2 regions of the Vibrio sp. Isolate22 genome follow, and region 2 is predicted to be linked to the other one. Evidence: predicted binding sites of a transcription regulator. Region 2 holds the regulator's gene; the other holds the start of a gene.
The links. Region 2 encodes CRP, which controls carbon source genes, mostly activating them, when cyclic AMP is high. Its sites were predicted from a motif close to TGTGANNNNNNTCACA; they were not measured.
Positions count from the first base shown of each region.

Region 1: a site for CRP is predicted at 3,664-3,679, ahead of L1D55_RS15405 (ROK family protein). Genes of this name have one in related genera too.

Region 1 covers NZ_JAKEUW010000026.1:13,208-21,438, reverse strand. Annotated here, with positions in the region: gene L1D55_RS15420 (porin family protein) at 1-360, opposite strand, end outside; gene L1D55_RS15415 (DUF6363 domain-containing protein) at 637-1,851, shown strand; gene pyk (pyruvate kinase) at 1,990-3,435, opposite strand; gene L1D55_RS15405 (ROK family protein) at 3,755-4,972, shown strand; gene L1D55_RS15400 (chemotaxis protein CheV) at 5,140-6,081, shown strand; gene L1D55_RS15395 (error-prone DNA polymerase) at 6,397-8,231, opposite strand, start outside.
Region 2 covers NZ_JAKEUW010000009.1:10,394-18,624, forward strand. Annotated here, with positions in the region: gene L1D55_RS07500 (hydrolase) at 1-517, shown strand, start outside; gene L1D55_RS07505 (YheU family protein) at 645-857, shown strand; gene L1D55_RS07510 (phosphoribulokinase) at 935-1,804, shown strand; gene crp (cAMP-activated global transcriptional regulator CRP) at 2,045-2,677, shown strand; gene L1D55_RS07520 (DUF1338 domain-containing protein) at 2,860-3,651, opposite strand; gene astD (succinylglutamate-semialdehyde dehydrogenase) at 3,867-5,324, opposite strand; gene astA (arginine N-succinyltransferase) at 5,364-6,383, opposite strand; gene L1D55_RS07535 (aspartate aminotransferase family protein) at 6,491-7,702, opposite strand; gene L1D55_RS07540 (aminodeoxychorismate/anthranilate synthase component II) at 8,167-8,231, opposite strand, start outside.

The DNA.
Region 1 (8,231 bases), on a different contig from region 2:
TACATCTACATATGAGGCGCCTAGACCTAAGCCTAGGTATCCAGACAATACCGAGGAAGCCGGGTAGTAAATGCTACTTTGAAAGTGCAGATATTGGATCGAGGAGCTCAGGTTGAGCGTTTCTAGTTCAGAGCTTTGGTTTGAGTAAAAGAAACCAACACGCCCTTTCTCAAGTGGTGTCTCAATCGCAAAGGTGTAGTTTTCAGATCCTTTCATGTCATAGGTTTTGCCATCTTGATCTTCGACACTACCACCACCGGTATAACCCACCATCGGAGTAATAATGATCTCCGGTGAGGCATAAACACTCGAAGCCGAGAGAAGCGCAACTAACATCGTCACATTTACTTTGTTATTCATGAGTATATCCTTATCCATACACTTACTAATTGTGATGGTTACATCAATATCGTGCGACTAATTTCGACGATTCTTGAAGATACTTCACACACCTGATAGTACTTAAATAGAGACTCGACAAATTAATAATAAGCCAGAGGTGTCTATGGAACATAATCTGAAAAATGCCCTACAAATTACAGCGTTTATTTACTTCGTCATTCTTTCATTTGGCTTTATTGCGATTGGTAGTTAATACCATTTATTGCGAGGCTGAGTTTTTATACTCAGGGAATAATGAATAGTGGGATTGTAACCAATATTGATACAGCAATAGACTTAGATTATTACGCTAAGTTTATTGCTGGTAAAACAGCACTGGTCGCTCAAGGTGGTGGGCAGAGAAGTATTTTTACTTCAGGCGTTCTCGACGCTTTTCTCCTTTCTAATTTTGACCCTTTCGATGAGTTTTTCGGTACCTCGGCAGGTGCGCTTAACTTATGTGCCTATTTGTGCCGTGATAAAGGCTTAGGGCGTTCCTTTGTCCTTGACCTTACCACGTCTCCAGAGTTCTTTAATCTGTTCTCTTACATACGGCACAGGAAGAATTTAGGGCTTGAGTGGGCCTTAGAGCAAATCATGGCTTACCCTTATAAGCTCGATCTTGATTTAGGGCGGCAAACCTTAGGTGAACGCCACTTCTATGCGGCGGTAACGGATTCTAAAGATTTAAGAGATCACTACTTCCCTCTATTGGGGGACGATTGGTACAAGGTGATGATTGCGACTTGTGCCATCCCTCGTTTGTACAATGATGAGATCTTGATTGGTGATAGCGCTTATGTGGATGGCGGTGTGTCTGCCTCTATTCCCGTTCAAGAAGCGTGGCGAAGGCAAGCTCGTTCTATTGTGGTGATTCGTACTGAGCCAGTAACGGATGAAGAGGGAAGACCGCTAGTTCAAGCGCCACAGCAGCAACAGAAAATCCAAGCACCAAAACCGGTAACCGCCGAGGAGCTAGAGTGGTTCCGAGAATCGTTCGATAGTGTTCAAGGTCATTGGCAACAAAAAGTGGAGCAATGGAAGACGGACTGGACTTCTTTCTTCCAGCAACAGATCCTCCGTTCTAAAGAACAGAAGCGTGACCGTGGGCATTTAGATTTACTCAATGGCGGTCGATGGTTGTTTGGGGCTGATGATATTTACCGTCTAAGCCATTTGATTGGTGATAAGTTTGATTCTGGGTTGGCCGACATGTTGATGGTGCACTACCAAACCTACTCGTTGACTCAAGACTTTTTGAATTCTCCTCCGGATGATGCTTTTGTGGTGCAGATCGCGCCAAGTAAACCGTTAAAATCGAGCTCTTTAATGAGTGACAAAGAAGATTTGCTCCATGATTACGAATTGGGTTTAGAGGCCGGCTACCGATTCGTTGAAACTTATACCACAACAGAAAATGCTCGCAGTTCGCACATGCCGCAGTTGGCAAGTATTGTTATTGATAAATAGTACGGGAATAAAGCTATAGCTAGTCTTGTTGAGATAACATACTGAAATGAAAAAAGGGTTATTGAACTTAGTTCGATAACCCTTTTACTTTTATCTCATGTTGTCGCTGTTTATTGGCTTTATCCGCTGCGCTGAGAGTTAGGTGACAGGTAGGATTCTCATACAGTTGGTTGAGCCAGCCACGTCCATGATATCGCCTTGAGTAATGATCACGAGATCACCAAACTTGAGGTGTCCTTTCTCTTTTAGGCAAGCAAGTGTTGATAGTGCAATGTCAAAGCTGTCTTTGGCTTCTGTCTCAAAATAGATAGGGGTTACTCCTCGATACAAGGTACAACGGTTTAGTGTTCCTTCGTTACGAGATAGAGCGTAGATAGGCATATCAGCACTTAAACGAGACATCATCAAAGCAGTGCGCCCAGACTCAGTCAGCGTGACTACGCCTTTAATGCCTTCCATGTGGTTAGCAGAGTAGATGGTTGCCATTGATACTGTTTCTTCCGCTGTCACGAAAGTGCGGTCAATTCGGTAGTTGGATTGGTTGACGTTCGCCATTTTCTCAGCACCCACACACACTTCAGCCATCGATTTTACTGTCTCTACTGGGTATTGTCCGGCAGCGGTTTCACCAGACAGCATTACTGCGTCAGTGCCATCAAGTACTGCGTTCGCTACATCCATTACTTCAGCACGGGTAGGCATTGGAGCAGAGATCATTGATTCCATCATCTGAGTTGCAGTGATGATAGTGCGATTAAGGGCCCTAGCGCGGCGTATAAGCTGTTTTTGTACACCGACCAACTCAGGGTCTCCAATTTCTACTCCGAGGTCACCACGAGCCACCATGACCACATCTGAAGCCATTATGATGTCATCCATGTTCTCAACGGTCGATACCGTCTCTGCTCGTTCGACTTTAGCGACAAGGTGAGCTTCTAAGCCTGCTTTACGCGCAAGTTGTCGAGCGTAGTGCATGTCTTCGCCATTGCGTGGGAAAGAGACGGCTAGGTAATCGACTTGGATTTGGGCTGCGGTGACGATGTCTCGCTTGTCTTTGTCGGTTAGCGCTTCTGCAGAAAGCCCCCCGCCTTTTTTGTTGATGCCTTTGTTGTTGGATAACGGGCCACCAATGATGACTTCGGTATGAACGCGACAACCTTCAACCTTGGTGACTTTGAGTTGCACACGTCCATCATCAAGCAACAGAATGTCGCCGGCGGAAACATCATTCGGCAGCTCTTTATAGTCGAGGCCAACGGCTTGCTGGTCGCCTTCACCTAAACCTAGGCTGCTGTCGAGAGTGAACTCATCACCAACAGCCAGTTGAATTTTTCCATCTCTGAATGTCGACACACGAATCTTGGGACCTTGAAGGTCGCCGAGGATAGCGATTTGTGTCCCCAGTTTTTTTGCGATTGCTCTGACTTTTTCTGCACGTTGTATATGGTCGTCGCTGCTGCCGTGGGAGAAGTTCATACGAACAATATTGGCACCGGCTTTGATGATCTCTTCAAGCACGTTGCCTTTATCGGTAGAGGGGCCTAGCGTTGTGACGATTTTCGTTTTTCTTAATTCAGCTGTCATGAATACTCCTAGAGTGAGGCCAGTAATCTTTTTAGAAGACTGAATTAAGTATATGCATTAATTGATAATTTATTGGGAGCTAGGAGGATATTTCTGTATTTACTGTTATTTATTGAACTTGGTACTCAGACGTGATGTTTTTTTATGAAAATTAAGTCTCAATTTATCGATGTGGGTGTTAACTTTTCTTAAACTATTTGACTAGATACACAAAGATTCATGTATATACGTGATACTGGTCACGGCGATATACCAAGTGACTTCACAATTACTTCGCAAAGTAAAAAAATTATCCCGTTGATGATTTTTGGAGCGTAAAATGTACATGGCTCAACCGGGCCATATTGATCATATCAAACAGGTCAATGCTGGTCGTGTATATAAACTAATTGACCTTAAAGGTCCTATTTCTCGTATCGATCTGTCCAAACAAAGTGAGTTGGCTCCGGCGAGTATTACCAAAATTACCCGTGAACTCATGGAAGCTCACCTTATCCACGAAACGACGGTTCAAGAAGCCACAACTCGTGGACGTCCTGCTGTGGGCTTGCAAACTAATAACGAAGGTTGGCAGTTCTTGTCGATGCGTCTTGGACGTGGGTATCTTACTATTGCGCTTCATGAATTGGGTGGCGATGTACTTATCGATACTAAGATCGACATTCACGAACGTGACCAAGATGATGTGCTTGCACGCCTTCTCCACGAAATCGACGAATTCTTCCAAACTTATGCTGAGCAGCTCGATAGGGTAACCAGTATTGCGATCACGCTCCCTGGTCTCGTGAATTCAGAGCAGGGTATTGTGTTGCAAATGCCGCATTACAATGTCGAAAATTTAGCTTTGGGCCCTGAGATCTACAAAGAGACGGGCTTGCCGGTTTTTATTGCCAATGATACTCGCGCTTGGGCACTGGCGGAGAAGCTGTTTGGTAACTCTCAAGACAATGATAACTCTGTCTTAATCTCCATCCACCACGGTTTAGGTGCCGGGATTATTCTTGATGGACGCGTTTTGCAAGGTCGTCACGGCAACATCGGTGAACTGGGGCATATCCAGATCGATAATGAAGGCAAGCTGTGTCACTGTGGTAACCGAGGCTGTTTAGAGACGGTCGCGAGTTCACAGGCGATTCGTGAGCAAGTTAAAGAGCGTTTAGCCAATGGTGAGGAATCCACGCTGACTGCTTTTGAAGATGTTACGATCGAACAAATCTGTGCTGCTGCGGCTGATGGTGATCCACTGGCGGTTGAAGTGATTGAGCAGTTAGGCCGTTACCTAGGCTCAGCAATTGCGATTGTGATTAACCTGTTTAACCCAGAGAAAATCTTAGTCGGTGGTGTCATCAACCAAGCTAAGAGCGTTCTGTATCCTGCGATTCAAAAGTGTATCGAAGAGCAGAGCTTGTCGGTTTACCACCAAGATTTAGAGTTGGTGGAATCTCGATTCTACAAACAAGCAACGATGCCTGGTGCTGCGCTTATCAAGCAAGCCCTTTATGACGGTCAGTTGTTAATGAAAGTTATTGAAGGCTAACTCTTTTTCTCTTCTTTTAGCCTTCCCCCGAACCTTTCCATGTACTTAAGCTTTGTATAACAGCATTTGTTGTACTTAGTTTAAGCATTCTGTGCATTAGCGCTTTGCTTTAACCTATTGAAGTAGGCTATTGTAGCCACAGTTATTATTTGTCACTAAGGTGTTGTATGTCTGGCGTTTTAAATTCGGTTGATCAGAGAACGAAACTGGTTGGTGAAAACCGTCTGGAGCTCTTGTTATTCAGCTTAAATAGTCGTCAATTATTTGCGATTAACGTATTTAAAGTTAAAGAAGTGCTAAAAGTGCCGGTACTTACTCGTTTACCTGGATCTCATCATCACATTACGGGTGTCGCTTCTTTGCGAGGCGAATCTGTGCCTGTGATTGATCTGCGCAGTGCCATTGGTTTTCCACCATCGCGTGCTGAATCGCAAGAGAGTAACTTGATCATTACGGAGTACAACCGAACGGTACAAGGCTTTTTGGTTGGGCAGGTTCGTAATATCGTCAATACAATGTGGACAGAAATTCAGCCGCCACCAAAGACAACGGGTCGCGCCAACTACCTAACCGCTATCACGCATATTCAAGAAGAAGATCAGCACAAAATCGTTGAGATCATCGACGTTGAAAAGGTGTTGGCTGAGATCATCGATTACGATGTATCGATCTCTGAAGGTGTGTTAGATGAGCAGTTAGCTCAAGAGATGATAGGGCGTAATGTACTTATCGTTGATGACTCCTCAACCGCGCGTAACCAAATCAAAGGTACCTTGTCACAATTGGGTTTGAACATTATTGAATGTTGTGACGGTTTAGAAGCATTGAACCTACTCAAAGGTTGGTGTGACGAAGGTAAAGACATCAATCAAGAAATACTGTTGATGATCACTGATGCTGAAATGCCTGAGATGGATGGCTACAAACTGACTCACGAAGTGCGCTCTGACCCGAGAATGCACGACCTGTTTATTACGCTAAATACTTCATTAAGCGGAAGTTTTAATGAAGCAATGGTGGAAAAAGTAGGGTGTAACCGCTTCATTTCTAAGTTCCAACCTGACTTGTTGGTTGAGGTAACTCAAGAGCGTATGCGTCAGATTTTGTAAATTATACCGTCAGTCGGTTTGTTTTGAGTGACCTTATAGAAAACGTTTGCTATTATTGACGCTGCATATTAATCGTCACGAAATATGCATTACTACTAACGTAACTTTTCACGCACAATCTAAGGTAGTTCCTCTTAATGATATGGTTAACGTCTAAAGTTGTAATGACTTTAAGCTTATTACTATATAGGGAATTTAAGAAAAGACGTACGGAAGCTGACGTTGAGGTATAACTCAACAATTTGAAATAAAGGGAGGCAGATGCTTCCCTTTTTCGTTTCTCTCTTTACCTAAATAAAACAGTGGGTTGAGTTGTTAATGAAAGTCTCGCGACTTGGTTTTTAAGCCAACGATTTCATCGGTAATGTCGATAAGCTTTCCTGCAATCACATGTACCACTTCACCTTCTTTTTCTAAGATGCCTTGCACCTTTAACGCCTTAGCTGTGAGATATGCTTGCTGTTGAGCGCGCGCCGTTGCTCCCCATACCACTACGTTAATATTGCCCGTATTATCTTCCAGTGTGACAAAGGTGACGCCAGCTGCGGTTCCGGGTGATTGCTTGCCAGTCACAAGCCCAACAACGGTGACCATGGATTTATGTCGTTGTTGTTTTAAGTCTTTCATATGAGTGAAGCGACCTAATCGGTTGGCTTCTTCCAGTAACGTAATAGGGTGCTTATTCAAGGAGATCCCAACACTGGTGAAATCCTCAAGTAAATCCTGCATCTCACTGGGTTGTTGCAATCCTTGTTCGTCATTAGCCTTTTCAAAGCTGTCATCGATTTGGCTGAACAAGGGTAGGTCAGAGGCCGAGTCCATTATCGCCCAGCGAGTTTGAAAGCGGTCTCCTGAAACGTTGTGAAGCGCATTTGCTGAAGCAAGTAGCTCAATGTCTTTCTTGTTGATTGATAACTGTTTTACCTGGCTAGGGTGGCGATAACCCGATCTCGGCCGGTTAGCGAGCACACTCTGAATACCATGTTCACTCAAGCCTTTGATTTGTCTCATCCCTAAACGTATTGCTAAACCATTTTGCTGAGAGACAACTGTGTGATTGTCTTGAGAGGCATTCACGCATACAGGAAGTATCACCACATTATGTCGCTGAGCATCTTGTACCAATTGCGATGGGCTGTAGAACCCCATCGGTTGGCTATTCAGTAAGGAGGCGTAGAAGCACTCTGGGTAATAGCATTTTAACCAAGCTGAACAATACGCGAGTACTGCAAACGAAGCGGAGTGACTCTCCGGGAAGCCGTATTCACCAAAACCACATATCTGTTTAAAGATTTGTTCTGCAAACTCAATGTCATAGCCTCGCTTCTGCATGCCTTCAATGAGCTTGGTTTTAAATTTAAATACGTTTCCGTTTTTCTTCCAAGCAGCCATCGCGCGTCTGAGCTGATCCGCCTCACCACCTGTAAACCCTGCGGCGACCATAGCGAGCTTTATCACTTGTTCTTGGAATATAGGTACTCCCATAGTGCGAGATAGGACGGATTCAACCTCTTTCGATGGATAGCTGATTGGCTCAATACCATCACGACGTTTGAGGTAAGGGTGCACCATGTCACCTTGAATTGGACCTGGACGTACGATAGCGATTTGAATTACTAAGTCGTAGTAGGTCCTTGGCTTGAGCCTTGGCAGCATGCTCATTTGTGCTCGTGACTCAATTTGAAATATGCCAACGGTGTCTGCTCGCTGAATCATGCCGTACACCTGAGGATCATCCTTAAGGCGAGTGATCTCTGCGATCGTTAACGAGCGGCCATGAATACGCTTGATCAGGTCGAAGCATTTTCGAATTGCAGACAGCATACCGAGTGCGAGCACATCTACCTTAAGCAGCCCCAGAGTCTCAAGATCATCCTTATCCCATTGAATAATAGTGCGATCGTGCATTGCCGCGTTCTCGACAGGCACCAATTCATACAAGGGGCCAGAGGAGATCACGAAGCCGCCCACATGTTGAGATAAGTGGCGTGGAAAACCGATAATTTCATTAACCAAATGGATAAACTGCTTACCTTTTAAAGAGTCAGGTTGCAGCCCTAATAGCGTGAGCTGAGCTTGCCAGCCTAGGCTTTTATCTCTGCGGTTGGTGTTCTTAATGAAGTAATCAAGCTGGGTTTCTTGCAGCCCCA
Region 2 (8,231 bases):
TTCAGACGATCCCCTGCTATCAGCAGCAACCATAGTGTCAGCCCCTTTTGATCTGGCTTGTTGCGCGAGTCGCATTGAGAAAGGCTTTTCTAAGCTCTACAAGATGTACCTGCTCAGCTCTCTCAAATCAAACGCGCTAAAAAAGATTAACCTGCTGCAAGAGAAGCTCGACATCACCGCTGAGACAATCAAGAAGATTGATAAGTTGTATGAGTTTGATGAACGAATTACCGCGCCTCTGCACGGATTCAAGAACGCTCAAGACTATTACGCACAGTCCTCTGCTCTTCCTAAGCTCAATAAGATAAAGCTACCAACTCAGATCATCCACGCTAAAGACGATCCTTTCATGACTGATGATGTGATTCCTAAATTCGTGCTGCCAGATAACATCGATTATCGCTTGTTCCAGAAAGGGGGTCATGTGGGGTTCATTACTGGTAGTACGCTAAAACCAAGATTTTGGTTAGAAGAAGCGCTGCCTGCCTACTATGAAAGTATCCAAGGTTCAGCATAACGCTAAGCCTACTAAAGATATAAGTGAAACCTTGATAAGATAGCGCAGCCCCTAATTGGGGTTGTACTAAAAACATCACTAGACAAACTCATCAACATATCAATGAACATAAAAGAGAGAAGTATTTATGATCATCCCATGGAAAGACATCGAGCCTGATACGCTGGAAAACCTCATCAAAGAATTCGTACTGCGTGAGGGTACAGACTACGGCGACGTGGAGATCTCTCTACAAAACAAGATTGACCAAGTGAAACATCAATTAGCTTCTGGTGAGGCCAATATCGTGTTTTCCGAACTGCACGAAACCGTTGATATCCAACTCACAAAACGCTTCTAAGCTGCGCTTAACACAGAGCCGTGTTATAGTGGAAAACGATTGCTAACAAGTAAGTTACTCATAAGACAAGGGTTGTCATGTCCGCTAAACATCCAATTATTGCGGTGACGGGTTCTTCAGGAGCCGGCACCACCACTACCTCAGAAGCCTTCCGAAAAATGTTCAACATGATGGACGTGAAGGCCGCTTGGGTTGAAGGGGATAGTTTTCACCGCTTCACTCGACCAGAAATGGACGTGGAGATCCGCAAGGCACGTGAGCAAGGTAAGCACATCAGCTACTTTGGCCCACAAGCCAACGACTTCGCAGCATTAGAAGAGTTTTTCCGTAAGTACGGTAATGAAGGTACAGGTAAAGTACGTAGTTACCTACATACGTTCGATGAAGCTGTGCCTTATAATCAAATGCCAGGCACCTTCACGCCATGGCAAGATATCCCTGAAAATTCAGACGTGATGTTTTACGAAGGTCTACACGGTGGTGTGGTTGATGGTGACATTAATGTCTCTCAACACGTCGACCTGCTGATTGGCATGGTTCCTATCGTAAACCTAGAGTGGATTCAAAAGTTCGTTCGTGACACTCGCGATCGTGGCCACTCACGTGAAGCAGTAATGGACTCCATTGTTCGTTCAATGGATGATTACCTTAACTATATTACGCCGCAATTTTCGCGTACTCATATCAACTTTCAGCGTGTCCCAACCGTAGATACATCAAACCCACTTAACGCCAAAGGGATTCCAAGTTTAGATGAAAGCTTCGTTGTTATACGTTTGCGCGGCATCAAAAACGTCGATTTCCCGTATCTTTTGGCCATGATTGATGGTTCTTTCATGTCCCGTCATAACACCCTAGTGGTGCCAGGTGGCAAGATGAGTTTTGCTATGGAGCTCATTGTGAGGCCAATCCTACAACAACTCATCGAAACCGGGAAAATAGGTTAACAAAACGACATTCTGGCTGATTACTTTTCATACCGTGATCATGTGCACAATTTTGCGTAAAAAATCGTAGCTTGGTCACGATTAAAATCAAGAAATAGTACCTGAAAAAGGATACTATTCTTAAACGAAACACAAGATAGCTTGCAGCGCTCACCGAGTGCTCTTATCCTAAGAAGTCAATTCAGGCTTAGCTAAAATACGGAAAGCGGCAAGCATCCCCTGCAGAGGAAGTGAGATATTATGGTTCTAGGTAAACCTCAAACCGATCCAACATTAGAGTGGTTCCTTTCACACTGTCATATTCATAAGTACCCTTCAAAAAGTACTTTGATCCATGCTGGTGAAAAGGCAGAGACCTTGTACTACATCGTTAAAGGTTCTGTGGCAGTTCTTATTAAAGACGAAGAAGGTAAGGAAATGATTCTTTCTTACCTAAACCAAGGCGACTTCATCGGTGAGCTAGGCTTGTTCGAAGAAGACCAAGAGCGTACAGCTTGGGTTCGTGCTAAATCTCCTTGTGAAGTAGCTGAAATTTCTTTCAAGAAGTTCCGTCAACTTATCCAAGTGAACCCAGACATCCTAATGCGTCTTTCAGCGCAAATGGCAAGCCGCCTACAAGTAACTAGCCAAAAGGTTGGTGACTTAGCGTTCCTTGACGTTACAGGTCGTATCGCTCAAACGCTACTAAACCTAGCGAAACAGCCAGATGCAATGACTCACCCTGACGGCATGCAAATCAAGATCACTCGTCAAGAGATTGGCCAAATCGTTGGTTGTTCTCGTGAGACAGTAGGTCGTATCTTGAAGATGCTAGAAGAGCAGAACCTAATTTCTGCACACGGTAAGACTATCGTGGTATACGGCACTCGTTAATTTCGATTAACTGAGTCAAAAATATGAAAGCCACCAAATGCGAATTTGGTGGCTTTTTCTTTATTGAGAGAAGATACGAGATACGAGATACGAATGGAACACATGAGGCTCTCGCCTTGTAAACATTCTCGAAGCGAAGCGTATCCGAGTTTCTAGGACAAAACCCGTAATCGTATCTTTCGTTACCCGTTGGTGCTTTCGAAGATCTTGTCTGCCGATGCAGCAACAAAACCGGTATAAAGCTCACCATTGGCCATCGCATAGCGCTTAGCGAACTCATAGAAGCCACCAGGAATCATCTCATTGCCTTCCACAAATGCCACTGGCACTTTGTCTGCCATTGTTGATGATTGCTCTAATAACACCTCTGGAGAGCCTTTCACTTCACCACCAGATGCGTTAATCGTAAAGCCAGCATCACTTAGGTAGTCATTCACAGCCTGAACTTCATCAAACTTGTTCAGTTGATTGACACTAACCGTGAAGTGGTTAGCACCGTAACCGTGAGCCGCTAACCAAGAGGCGTATTCGCTCTCCTTCGCTAATAGTTGGAAATCAGCGAAGCTCAAATCCCAGAGGCGGCCACCAAATAGGAATTCATGTCCCTCTAGCTTACTTGCATCAACCTGCTCAACCAATTTGGCAACGATCTGCTGTAGTTCACTAGAACACTCTTCTACCTTCAACTCACTAATGAACACTTTCGGTTGTTTTGGATCGGGGTGTTCGTAGTGTTTAGCCACTAGCTTCTTACTTTCAAACAAGTAATCACCACACGCTTTGTAGCCTAGTTCTAGGAAAGGTTTAGCTAATGTTTCAATACCTAGAGGGGCAACATTAAAAGTACGCAGTGCAATGTGATCATTGATCAGCGCTTCATCTTCTTTTAGCAAGTGATGTACTTTCTCTGCCGACGGGCAAAGTCTATGAATGTAATCGTCCCATAGTGATTTAAAGAGTAGATCGGGCGTCATGGTGACTCCTTGTCAGAGGTTCTAGCAAGCTAGTGATTTGGATTAGAAAGGGAGAGACTGAGACACAAAGTCAGCAGCCATCAGCCTGTGACATACTTGTTCTATTATTATCTGCCGCCCAATTTTGATGCTGAGCGTGGGTAAAATAAGGAAGCGATACGCCGCTCCCTTATCTCATAACTATCGAATAAGCCTTAGCTTAATATCAATCTAAACTACAGCTCGATACCTGGGCTAAATGTGGCTGGCAGCTGAGTTTCACCACCTTCCATTGAAGCCATTGGGTAAGCACAGTAGTCCGCTGCGTAGTAAGCACTTGGACGTAAGTTGCCTGACGCACCCGGGCCACCAAATGGAGCATCACCACTTGCGCCTGTTAGCTGGCGGTTACGGTTAACAATACCCGCGCGGATATGGTCAACAAAGTATTCCCACTCAGCATCGTCGGTTGATACCAGGCCAGCAGACAGACCAAAGCGAGTGTCGTTAGCTAACTCAACCGCTTGCTCTAGCGATTGGTAACGAACCACTTGCAGCAATGGGCCGAAGTACTCTTCATCTGGTAGCTCAGCAATGTTGGTTGCATCGATAATGCCTGGAGAAACAAATGCTGCTTCGCCCGCTTTTGCCTCCACTAGGCTGATACCACCTAGAGATTGCAGGTTAGCTTGTGCCTCTAGAATAAACTTAGCGGCAGCTTCAGAAATTTGCGGCCCCATGAAAGGAGCTGGTTCAGCGAATGGCTGATCAACACGAATCTTTTGCGTCGCTGCGACCAGTTTATCGAGTAGCAGATCGCCCTTCTCGCCAACAGGAACATACAGGCGACGAGCACATGTACAACGTTGACCAGCACTGATGAACGCTGATTGAATAATGGTGTATACCGTTGCGTCTGCATCACCGTATTGGTCACTGATCACCATAGGGTTATTACCACCCATCTCTAGTGCCAGCATCTTGCCCGGTTGACCCGCGAATTGACGGTGAAGGATGTGACCCGTATTAGCACTACCCGTGAATAGCACACCATCAAGACCTTTAGCATCCGCTAATGCGATACCTGTCTCTTTAGCACCCTGCACTAGGTTGATTACACCAGCAGGAAGACCCGCTTCTTGCCATAGCTTCATCGCAAGTTCACCTGTCCAAGGTGTCTGCTCTGAAGGTTTGAATACCACAGTGTTACCCGCTAGCAATGCAGGAACAATATGACCATTAGGTAGGTGGCCCGGGAAGTTGTAAGGACCAAACACCGCCATCACGCCCAACGGACGGTGACGAAGTACAATTTGGTTACCCGCTGCTTCACGTGATGCTTCACCAGTACGGTCGTGGTAAGCACGAATAGAGATAGCGATCTTGCCCGCCATTGCGCCTGCTTCAGTGCGAGTTTCCCAAATAGGTTTGCCCGTCTCTTTTGCGATAATCTGTGCGATCTCTTCGCTATTCTCTTTTACCTTTTCCGCGAACTTCAACACGATCGCTTCACGCTCAGCAAAGCTCAGTTTTTTCCAAACTAGAAACGCTTCGCGAGCTGCTGTCACTGCAGATTCAACCTGTGCCGGTGTTGCACTATCACCCTGCCACACTACTTCGTTGTTGTATGGGCTTACTGATGTCATGGCGTCACCTTGACCTGCCACCCATTGTCCTGCTATCCACTGAGTCATACTTCTATCCTTAAAATCTTCGACAGATAATCGCCGCTCTTATTGAGCCAGCATGCGAACGAAATCGCCTTCTTTTACTTCAAGAGCGCTTGCTACTTCAGATGATAAAATCACTGTGTCGCTTGCTTGGTCATACGCACCTTTCGCGGCTACTGCACGGAAGTTTTCAAACGAGGTATTACCAATTAGGAAGTCTTTAGAGCTAGAGTGCTCTGCAATTTGAACCTGTGCTCGAACGGAGTGACGTACAGATTCGATGTTTCTTAAATCACACTCAACCGTTGGTCCCGCATCAAAGATGTCGACGTAACCACGATTAGTGAAACCTTCACGTTCCAGCAGTTTCAATGCTGGGCGAGTGTTGTCGTGCACTTGGCCAATCACCGCCTGAGCTTCTTCACTCAATAGGTTTACATAGATTGGCAGCTTCGGCATAAGATCCGCGATGAAGCCTTTCTTACCAATACCCGTTAGGTAATCGGCTAGTGTGAAATCAATCGAGAAGAAGTGCTCTTGCAACCATTTCCAGAATGGCGAGTTGCCTTCTGCATCTGATACACCACGCATCTCAGCAAAGATCGTTTTCGAGAAACGCTCTGGGTGCTCAGCCATCAGTAAAAAGCGACACTTAGACATCAGTCGACCGTTCAGGCCTTTGCGGTAATCAGGACGTAAGAACAGCGTACAAATTTCGCTGCAACCTGTGTAGTTATTACCAAACGTCAACAGTTTAACCACGTTATTCACTTTAAGGCGCTGTGAAGAGTGAACCACTTTACTGATGTGGTACGAGTAAAAAGGCACATCCCAGCCAATCGAAGCTTCGATACCTGTTGTACCAGCGACTTCGCCAGTTTCAGCGTCAAAGCCCACCATTAGGTAGCCTTCATCACCAGGTTCAGTCACGTCTGCTTTCGCAAAGCTGTATTCAGAGTGGGTAATTCGGTTAGTTAACAATTCTTCGTTAACCGGAAGAGATGTGAATCCATGACCTGATTCAACCGCACAGGTGTGCAGCGCATCGTAATCAGACAGTTTTATTGGGCGAACAACTAGCATCAATATTCCCTCCAGATGCAAAATAGGCCCAAAACCTGAAGCTTGGGCCTTTAGCAGTACGTCATGGGCTCGCTCTAGTGGCGATCATTCCTATGACGCCGCTCAGGCTAAACTAGCGTAGCGATTGCTTTGTCTAGTTTTGATAAGCCTTCTTCAATTTCTTGTTTAGTGATAACCAGTGATGGAGTAAAACGAACCACGTTTGCACCCGCAACCAGTACCATCAGACCTTGCTCGCCTGCTGCTACCAATACGTCGCGCGCACGTCCTTGCCATTCGTCATTTAGTGCAGCACCTAACAGTAAGCCTTTACCACGAATCTCACTGAAAATTTGGTATTTATCGTTAATCTTAGTTAGACCATCACGGAATAGCGCTTCGCGCTCTTTCACGCCAGCCAGAGTTTCAGGTTGACTAACTACGTCAACTACAGCTTCTGCTACCGCACACGCCAGTGGGTTACCACCGTAAGTAGAACCATGCGTACCAACCTTAAGGTGTGTTGCCAGTTCAGATGTCGTTAGCATTGCGCCGATAGGGAAACCGCCACCTAGTGACTTCGCCGTGCTTAGGATGTCTGGTGTTACACCTAGACCTTGGTAAGCATAGAAATCACCAGTACGGCCGTTACCTGTTTGTACTTCATCAAAAATCAGCAGTGCATTGTGTTTGTCACACAGTTCACGAACCGTATTAACGAACTCAGCCGTTGGAGAAATGATACCGCCCTCGCCTTGCAGAGGTTCCATCATGATTGCACAAGTGCGATCAGAGATATGCGCTTCTAGAGCCGCAATATCGTTGTAAGGCAGGTGAGTTACATCGCCTGGTTTTGGACCGAAGCCATCAGAGTAAGCCTCTTGACCACCAACGGTTACAGTAAAGAAAGTACGACCGTGGAAACCTTGTTTGAATGCAATGATTTCAGATTTCTCAGGACCGTGAACATCTGCTGCCCAACGACGAGCTAGCTTAAGTGCTGCTTCATTCGCTTCTGCTCCAGAGTTCGCAAAGAATACTTTTTCTGCAAAACATACGTCAGTTAGCTTCTTCGCTAAACGCAGTGCAGGTTCGTTAGTCATTACATTACTTAGGTGCCAAATCTTGTTTGCTTGCTCAGTAACGGCATTCACCATTGCTGGGTGACAGTGACCCAAACAGCTCACAGCAATACCACCAGCAAAGTCGATATACTCTCGGCCTTGTTGGTCCCATACGCGTGCGCCTTCCCCTTTTACCGGGATCATTTCCATTGGGTTATAACAAGGCACCATCACCTCATTAAACAGACTACGTTCTACATTATTTTCCACTGTCATCGTACATTCCTTCTCGATACCGCAAGCTTCGCAAATAAGCGTAATGATTCATAAGTGAGACGAAAAAATTTTGTCTCGCTACAATCCCGCTGCAGCATTATATTTACATTTAATTAACGTTTTCAATAGTAGATTATTCTTTAGCCATCCCTCACAACCAGCTAAACCTCACTACCTATGACTATTTATGCATCAATCAACCTGTTTTATGAAGCTTTTTTTAAGTATACGCCTATCCTGCAAAGGCAAAGCCTTACGGGCACAGCGGTATATTGGGTTCAAAAGGAAATACGGCGAATAACTTTGCATAGGCTAAAAACTTAGCCTGATGAGGAAGAAATGTTATAAAAAGTGATCGGCGTCAGAAGGATCGAGCTCGGTAAAACTCGAATTAAAACGTATAACGAAGGAGTTCGCAGGTTAAGCTCACCTATTTAGGAGAGTAAAACGCCTGCTTTAAACACTTAACGTGCTAAAAAGTTAGCCAGAAGTTGGTGCCCTTGCTCTGTTTTAATCGATTCAGGGTGGA